One region of the Methylobacterium sp. WL7 genome, then DNA from elsewhere that is predicted to be linked to it. Evidence: predicted binding sites of a transcription regulator. Region 1 holds the regulator's gene; the other holds the start of a gene.
What was found. The regulator LexA, encoded in region 1, represses DNA repair genes until DNA is damaged. The targets are predictions, from matches to a motif close to TGTTCNNNNTGTGTTCNG.
Positions count from the first base shown of each region.

Region 2: a site for LexA is predicted at 2,865-2,882, ahead of FV233_RS24175 (trna delta -isopentenylpyrophosphate transferase). Genes of this name have one in related genera too.

Region 1 covers NZ_VRVG01000168.1:776-5,187, reverse strand. Annotated here, with positions in the region: gene FV233_RS26380 (hypothetical protein) at 194-409, shown strand; gene FV233_RS26375 (hypothetical protein) at 445-897, opposite strand; gene FV233_RS26370 (biliverdin-producing heme oxygenase) at 1,145-1,744, opposite strand; gene lexA (transcriptional repressor LexA) at 2,065-2,784, shown strand; gene FV233_RS26360 (ComEC/Rec2 family competence protein) at 2,778-4,412, opposite strand, start outside.
Region 2 covers NZ_VRVG01000133.1:2,678-7,089, forward strand. Annotated here, with positions in the region: gene FV233_RS24155 (polyprenyl synthetase family protein) at 1-620, opposite strand, end outside; gene FV233_RS24160 (DUF2007 domain-containing protein) at 788-1,012, shown strand; gene FV233_RS24165 (methyltransferase) at 1,009-1,758, shown strand; gene FV233_RS24170 (hypothetical protein) at 1,771-2,082, opposite strand; gene FV233_RS24175 (trna delta -isopentenylpyrophosphate transferase) at 2,116-2,802, opposite strand; gene FV233_RS24180 (MATE family efflux transporter) at 3,294-4,412, opposite strand, start outside.

The DNA.
Region 1 (4,412 bases):
GAGGCGCCGGCGTCAATCGCTCCGGAGCGGCCCGACCCCGGCGTTCGCCACGGTCGGGCCGGCGCTCTTGAGGAACGTGGACAGGCGAGGCAGGGAAGCCGGGTGCGGCGCGACGCGGGAACAGTCCCGGGCGAGGGCCGTTCCGGCCGGAGCCTGCGGCGTCGTCTCGGGTCCTGCAGGCGGGAGGGATGTCATGGCGGAGAGCACGGAACGGGGGGGCGGCTGGAGCCTCCAGGCGAGCGCCGTGCCGGACGGGGTGCGGCTCGAACTCGCCCTCGCCGACCTCGGCGGCGGCCCGGTCACCGCGGCGATCGTGCTGGACCGGGCGGAGGCAAGGGCCTTCGCCCGCGCCCTGCTGGCGGCCGCCGGCGATGCGGCCGAGCGCACCTTCCCCAAGCCGGGCACCTGACCGGCCGGTCTCGGGTCTGGCGTGGCCGGCTCAGTTCATTGTTGGATGAAGCCCGGATTGCGGCCCGGCAGGCGCGGCACCACCGTGCCCCGCTTCTCGATCGGCGCGTCGCAGGCGTAGGTGAACTCGCTCTTCTGCGGATCGAACACGGTCTCGCCGGTGATCCGGCAATCCTCCCGCACGGTCTCGTCGAGATAGGCGCGGGCGGCGGTGCGGAACCGCTTCACCCGGGTCGCGGCCGGATCCGGATCGATCCGCACCTCGCTGAGATTGCAGCCGGTGTACTCGCGCAGGGCGTTCGAGACGACCAGCATCCGGCGCACCTGCCGGTTGTCGTAGACCTCGTAGGGCTCCTTGCAGCCGATGGTCACCACCTGCGGGGTGAGCGCCACGTAGTTGCGCGAGATATACGAGAACCCGGTGGTGCAGCCGGCCAGCGCCAGGCCGACGGCCCCGACACCGATGGGCAGAAGAGCCGCGCGTCGCATCCTCGTCATTCCAAGCCCAATTCCAGCCCAGTCTCGAAGCCGCCGGGACGATCCGCCTGTCCCGCCCTCCGGGGCAAGCATCAAGGCGCATTGAAACGGCCCCGCTTGCCCAGTCAATTCGTTTGTCGCCCGAGACCCCGTTCCGGGCGTCGGCGACCGGTCATCGCCCCACTCGCCGGTGGATGGCACGCGTGACAGGTTCTGTTGCTGTGCCAGGGCCGCTGAACGATCCGACCGGGCGGCGGCATCAGCCTTCGAAGACGTCCCCGACCAGCCGGCGTACGAAGTGGAACGCCTCCGTCGCCCCCGCGGCGACGCGTTGCTCGCCGCCCTCCCCGAGTTCGACCCGGTCGAGGGCGGCCGTGAAGTGCCGCCAATGCAACCCGCGTCCCTCGGGATGTCCGGCGAGATGGCGGGCGCCGCGGGTTTCCGACAGGCCGAGCGCCCTGGCTTCCTTGAGGAGGATGGCCGCGCCGAGATTCGAGCCTTCGGCGACGTAGAGCCAGCCCAATCCCTGCGCCGGATCGATCGTCCCGGGTCGGTCCTCGGACGCGCCGTCAGGGATGGTCGCTCCGACATCGCGCAGATCCTGCTGGATCAGGGGCAGTCGCCGCCTGCCGTCGAGATCGGGCAGGACATGTGCGAACGCGCCATCGCGATAGACCCGATCGACGACCGCATGGAAGCGGTACTGGATCTGAAGGAACAACGCGTAGCGCTCGAGGCTCGCGAACGGCTTTGCCGCCATGATGCGCCGGTCGAGCTGATCATGGGCTGCCGCGGTCGCCGTTCTCAGGCGCTTCACGCGGCTGCCGGTCTCGGCGATGTCGGATGATGCGGCGTCCATGCGATCTATGTCTGTCGTTCGGGCAAGGTGCCAGGGGCCGGGACGAGCGGCCCGCCGCGCCGCCCCGACCCTCCCGGCCTCCGGACCATTCCGGCGATTCAGATCACCGAGGCTGACCCGGGATCGTGCCGATCCGGCTCGGCCGGTTCTGCCATGGCGGCGCGGACGCGTCATGGCACATAACGGCCGCATCCGCACACAGCCGATCGATCAAGCTTGGCCGATCACGCTTGCGGAACACTTGCGGAACGTTTAACGTGTTCGTGATTTGTTTCCGCGACCGCATCTATGCGGTCCCCCAAGCCGCGAGTCCCCCGTCGATGCTCACGCGCAAGCAGCTGGACCTCCTGCGTTTCATCCAGAGCCGCATGCAGGAATGTGGCGTCCCGCCCTCGTTCGACGAGATGAAGGACGCCCTCGATCTGAAGTCCAAATCGGGCATCCACCGGCTGATCACGGCCCTGGAGGAGCGCGGCTTCCTGCGGCGCCTTCCGAACCGGGCGCGTGCCATCGAAGTGATCCGCATCCCCGAGAGCCTGTCCCAGCCGGCCGCACCGCCCGCGGAACCCCGCCGCTTCACTCCGAGCGTGGTCGAGGGCGGGAAGTCCAAGCTGCCGGCGCAGCCCGCGACCGCCCGGATGATCGACGACGGCGGCCGTTCCATCTCGATCCCCGTGATGGGCCGGATCGCGGCGGGTACGCCGGTCTCGGCGATCCAGAACCAGAGCCACGCCATCACCATGTCGCCGGACTTCCTGGCCGGCGGCGAGCATTACGCCCTTGAGGTCCGCGGCGATTCGATGGTCGATGCCGGCATCCTCGACGGCGACCTCGTGGTGATCCGCAAGCAGGACACGGCCAATACCGGCGACATCATCGTGGCGCTGATCGACGACGAGGAGGCGACGCTGAAGCGCCTGCGCCGCCGGGGTTCCTCGATCGCCCTCGAAGCCGCCAACCCGGCCTACGAGACCCGCGTTCTCGGGCCCGACCGGGTCCAGATCCAGGGCCGCCTCGTCAGCCTCGTCCGCCGCTACTGAAGCGGTTCGGCCGGCGCGTCGCCCGGCGCGGCCTCGGGACCGGGTGCGTCGGCCTCTGCCGGGAGCGGCTCACCGGGCGTCGGCGTTTCCGGCCGTGGGACAAGAGGCGAGGGCCGTAAAGCCGGCGACGGCCGCCAAGGCACGGCGCGCCCCGTGTCATGGGTATAGCGTGCCGTGAAGCCGTCCCGGTCGGCCCGGAGTGCGACGGCGCCTCGGGCGGCGAGAACCCGGCGGTCGATCACCAGCGGGCCCGTGCAGGTGGGCGGCGCGGCGAGCCGCGAGATCAGCACGGCCGCCCTGGCGCAATCCTCCGGGAAGGCGCGCCGGTCGCGGACCAGGGCGACTGCGCGGCCGTCCGGCAGGCGCGCGGTGCAGCCGAGCCTGTCGCACCGTCCGACGGCCGACCCAACCTGGATCACTGCCTTGGCCGATCGCCCGTCGCCATCCGCCTTCAGCCACTGCTCCATCACGAAAGCCGAAGGATTGCCGAGGGCCGACAGGACTCCGTCCGGCCCACGCACGGCCGCGCCACCGCCCTGCCGGTCGACGTACAGGTCGAAGCGCTCCGGAACGGCGGCGAGGCCGAGCCCGAGCAGGGCGGGCGGCAGGGCCAGCCAGCGCAGCCGCGACACCGGCAGCGTCGCCAGCAGCAGCCCGGCGGCCAGCATCGCCAGCGCGCCGGTGCCGAAGGCCGGCACAACCAGGACGGCCCGATCGAAGCCGGCGATCCACTCGGAGATCGCCAACATCCCGCCCACCGCCTGTCCCATCAGCCACCAGATCGGCCGGTCCAGGGCGAAGGGACAGGCCAGGACCCCGATCACCGCCGCCGGCATCACGACCAGGGACACCAGCGGCAAGGTCAGGGCGTTGCCGATCAGCCCGAACGGCTGAACCGTCTGGAAATGGTAGGTGGCGAACGGCGCCGTCGCGACCTGCGCCACCAGGGTCGTCGCGAGGGTGCCGATCACGGCCGAGAGTCCCCTGCCGACGAGCCGCTCGATCCGCCCCGCCCCGGGTCGCCGGAACAGGCGCCCGTCGATCAGCCGCGCACAGGCGATCAGCCCGGCCACCGCCCCGAACGACATCTGGAAGCTCGGTCCAAGCAGGCCCTCGGGTTCCCGCGCCAGGGCTATCAGGGCGGCCAGCGCGAGGTTGCGCATGGACAGTGCCGGCCGGTCGACCAGGATCGCGCCGAGCATGATCAGCGTCATGATCAGGGAGCGCTCGGCCGCGATGTCCCATCCCGAGAACGCGCAATAGGCGGTGACGCCCAGCATCGCGAAGCCGGCGGCGATCTTCTTGATCGGCCAGACCAGCGCGCAATACGGCATCAGCGCCAGGACGGCCCGCACCAGCCAGAACACCACGCCGGCGGCCAGCACCATGTGGAGACCCGAGATGGAAACGACGTGATAGATGCCTGCCGCCCGGAGCGCGTCATTGGCGGCCGGTCCGATCAGGCCGCGCTTGCCCGTGACCAGGGCCGCCGCCACGGCCCCCGCCTGCCCGCCCTCGGCCTGCGCGATCCGGCGCGTCAGCGCGTTGCGGGCCTCATCGAGCAAGGCCGCCAAGCGCAGGCGCAGAGGCGGCGGTGTGGGCGGCTCTCGAACCGTGATCGCACCGAT
Region 2 (4,412 bases), on a different contig from region 1:
ACCTGCTCGGCCTCCGGCCGGCCGGCGAGTACGGGGCCGACCTCGCAGGCGGCGGCGAACAGCTCGGCGGTCTTGCCGCGGATCACCGCCAGGTAGGCGGCTTCGTCGGTTTCGAGGTTCTTGGCGTTGGTGAGCTGCATCACCTCGCCCTCGGCGATCACCGTGGCGGCGGCGGACAGGATGTCGAGCGCCCGCAAGGAGCCGACCTCGACCATCATCCGGAAGGCCTGGCCCAGCAGAAAGTCGCCGACCAGCACCGAGGCCTCGTTGCCCCATTTAATCCGGGCGGCGACGCGGCCGCGGCGCATGTCGCTCTCGTCGACCACGTCGTCATGCAGCAGGGTCGCGGTGTGCATGAACTCGACGCTGGCGGCGAGCTTCACGTCGCCGTCGCCGGCGTAGCCGCAGAGTTTGGCGCAGGCGAGCGTGAGAATCGGGCGCAGGCGCTTGCCGCCGCTGGCGATCAGGTGGTTGGCCACCTCCGGGATCATCGCCACGTCGGATCCGGTGCGCGACAGGATCGTGGTGTTGACCCGCGCCATGCCGTCCGCCACCAGCGCGACGAGGTCGTTCAGCCCCGCCTCGGTCTCGGGCTTCGGATTCTCGATGGAGAGGGCCATACCCAAGATCCGCGACCTCCAGTCCGGTTCCCCCGCAGGGGGCGGGCGATCCCTTCGCACGCGCCTCGCGGCGCCGCAACATCGGCGCAGGGAGGATATGGTGCGAAGGGAATGCGCAGCGAACGCGACGAATGCGCCGGACGACCGGCATCCTTCGAAGAATTGCGATGATCGTACTGATTTCTGCGAATGATCCCGTGCTGATCGGCTTTGCCCGCTCGGTGCTCGAGGCTGCCGAGATCCCGGTCCTGGTGGCCGACACCCACATGAGCGTGATGGAAGGCTCGATCGGGGCGTTCGGTCAGCGCCTGATGGTTCCGGGTGATTGGGCGCCCCAGGCCCGCCGGTTGCTCACGGATGCCGGGCTCGCGCACGAGTTGCGTGACCCGTGAGCCCGGAGCCCGATGCCTTCCTGGGCGGGATTGTGCGCCTGCATCAGCCGCCCCGGGGGGCGCACCGGGCCGGGACCGATGCGGTGCTGCTCGCCCGGCTGCTGGTCCCGGCGCCGGGGGAGCGGCTGTGCGATGTCGGCGCCGGCACCGGCGCGGTGGGCCTGGCCTGCGCGGCGCTCCATCCCGGCACCCGCCCGACCCTGGTGGAGCGCGATCCCGAGCTGGCCGGGATGGCGCGGACCAACGCCGCCCTCAACGGCATCGCGGCTTCGGTGATCGAGGCCGACGTGCTGGCGCCGGCGGCCGAGCGCCGCGCCGCCGGGCTGGAGCCCGACGGCTTCGACCTCGTCCTGACCAACCCACCGTTCTTCACCGCGGGCCGCCACCGCCCCTCCCCGCATCCAGGCAAGGCGATGGCGCACACGTTTCCCGAGAGCGGCCTGGACCTCTGGATCCGCGCCTGCACGGCGATCCTGCGGCCGGGGGGCCGGCTCGGGCTGATCCACCGGGCGGACACCCTGCCGGCCTGCCTCGACGCCATGACGGGCCGCTACGGCGGGATCGCGATCCGCCCGGTCCACGCCCGGGCCGAGGCGCCGGCGATCCGGGTGCTGATCGCCGCCATCCGGGGCAGCCGCGCGGCTCCGAGCCTGCTGCCGCCGCTGGTGCTGCACGGCTCCGACCCCAAGATCTTCACCCCGGAGGCCGAGGCGCTCCACCGGGGCGCGCCCTGGCCGCCGACGTAGGGAACCGGCTCGTCAGGCCGCGAGGGCCGTTGGCACCGCGTCGTCGATGCCGAGGAACCGCTCGACGGCCGGCAGGTCCGAGAAGCCCAGAAACTCGGGGCGCAGCGGCTCGGGCAGCCCCTCGAAGTTGAGCCCCGGGAACGTGTCGGGATGCGGATAGAGCTGCCACTCGGCCCCGGGCTCGACCGGCGGGAACAGGATCGCCACCTTCTCGTCGCCCAGGCGCACGATCCGGGTCGGGCTGTACGACAGGGTCTCGATGCTCCAGCCGAGGTGATGGTCCCGGCGGGCCTTCAGGGTACGGCGGCGCGTCGTGCGATGCATGGCGGTCTCCTGCGGGTTTGAGAGTTCGAGAATTCAGGCCGCGCTGCGGCGGCCGGTGCGCTTGGGCCAGCCGAGCGCCACGAGGCGCGCCTTGGCGTAGTCGCGGACCTCGTCGCGGGTGCCGGGCGGCATCGCCGCCAGGATTGCCTGGGTGGCGCCGTCGAGCATCAGGTCGGTCACGTCGTTGATGGTCTCGGCACCGTCAATGCGGCGCTTGAGGTCGCCCTCGGCCTCGGTGACCTCGTCGAAGGGCTGGGCCTCCTCGAAATCCTCGTCCACGGCCCGGACGGTGGGCAGCTGGGTGCGGAACTCGTCGGCCTCCTCCTCCGAGTAGACCAGGCCGTGAAGCTCGATCAGCTTGAGGATGACGCGGTCCTTCCCGCGCTTTTCCGCCATGGCGTAGACGTAGGCCGCCTGCTTGCCCGAGACGCGGTAGTTCACGTTGACCAGGGCCTCGCCCATCGACCACTCGACCCGGTCGGCGGCCGGCTTCGCGCCGACCTTGGCCCCGGGCAGGCGCCCGGTCACCAGCAGCACGGCCTCGTCGCGCTCGGCCCGGATGATCGTCGGCGGCTCGAACACGATCCCGGCCTGCGCGGCGATCCGCTCCAGCGTCTTGTGGTAGATCACAGCCGTGCCCTGCACGCGCCAGACGTTGCCCCCGAAGGGCTCCCCGTAGCGCACCAGGATGTCGGCGATCTGCTTGTCGGCGGTTCGCATGCGGGGCTCGTTCCGGTGAGAGAAGGCCGCGTCATCCACAGGTTTCTACGGCGACGCTCTTTTGTTCCTGTTTTGTTTCATCGTATATGCGGGATTGCGATGGCGTTCGCAAGGGTCGAGGTCGGCTGTCCGCGTCGATTGGAGGGGGCTGCGTCAGTGCGTGCAGGGGTGTCGCAGGATGGATCCGGGGATCGGTTTGCAGCGCGGGCGGTGATGGTGCGTCGTTCGGATTTCGTTTCGCGGCTCAGGGCGGCGATCGGTCCGGGCTGGTTCGCCCTCTGCCGATTCAACCGGACTTCATCAATGCTTCCCGAAAGCAGTGATTGGTCGGTCGTCAGGCAATTTCGGTTCGAGACGGGAAGTAGACCTGCCCCCCGTTGAAAGGTGGACGTTCCGCGACCTGCTCGACCATGCCGCATCAACAGGTTGATGCCGGCTTCGAAACGGCCATCCATCGAGCGGCAGGTTTGGCGGCTCCGCGCCTTTCGGGGTCATTCAACCGCCGTCGTGAGGATTTGGGGCGCAACAGCCGGCTTTGGAGCGGCCTGGGTCAAGAACATTCTCCCCGTTGCAAAAGCTGTCGCGTTGACGAGGCCCATGGTGACGAGCCCTGCCGCGAGGGCAGCGAACATCCACGCGGGACCGAGCCCGAAGATTGCCGCGACCCAGGCGCCCCCCAGCGCCACCCCCATCCGGAGGATGCTGGCTGTGAGCGGCCAGCCGACACGGCCTGCGCCCTGGGCCGCGAAGTAGAGAGCAAGTCCGGCCCCGAAGAACCCGTAGAACGGTCCGACGATGCGGAGATAGGACGAGCCGGTGGCCATCATGGCCGGATCGCCCCCGAACAGACCGAGCCAAGCCTCCGGATACATGGCGGCTGCAAGACCGATGGCCTCCGTCAGAAGACCGGCCACGATGGCGCCGGTCAGCGCAGCCTGACGGGCGCGGGCATGCAGTCCGGCACCGAGAGCGGTCCCGACGATGGCGGCAATGGGAGAACCGAGCCCGAACACGAGGGGGACCAGCAGGTATTCCAGCCGGGCGCCGGTTCCATATCCAGCCACCGCGGCCGGCCCCGCCGTTCCCACGAAGCCCGTCGCGGCGATGACCGTGACGTTCGACGTCACACTGGCGATGCCAGAGAGCAGGCCGACGCGCAGGATCTCGCGGGACGGCGCCCAGGTGAGTCTCGGGAGGCGCCGGCTCGGGTGCAGGACGCCACGGCCAGACCAGATGGAGGCGGCGAAGACGGCGGTGCCGGCGGCGTAGTAGGCCGCGACAGCCACGCCCCCACCCACGACGCCGAGCCTGGGGAACGGACCCCAGCCGAAGATCAGCGCCGGCGAGAGCGGGATCAGCACGATGGCTCCGGCACAGGTGACGCCGGCCGGGAGGGCCATGTTGCCGGTACCGCGGATCACGGCCGCCAGCGCGTTGAACAGCCAGATCAGGACCGCTCCGCCGAGCACGACGTTCGCGTAGGCCGTCGCGGCCTGGAGCGATCCTCCGGTGCCGCCCATCGCGGCGTAGAGGTGCGGTCCCAACGGCAGCGCGAGCAGGCTGGTTAAAAGACCCAGTCCGAGGCCGATGGCGGCAGCGTGCCAAGCGAC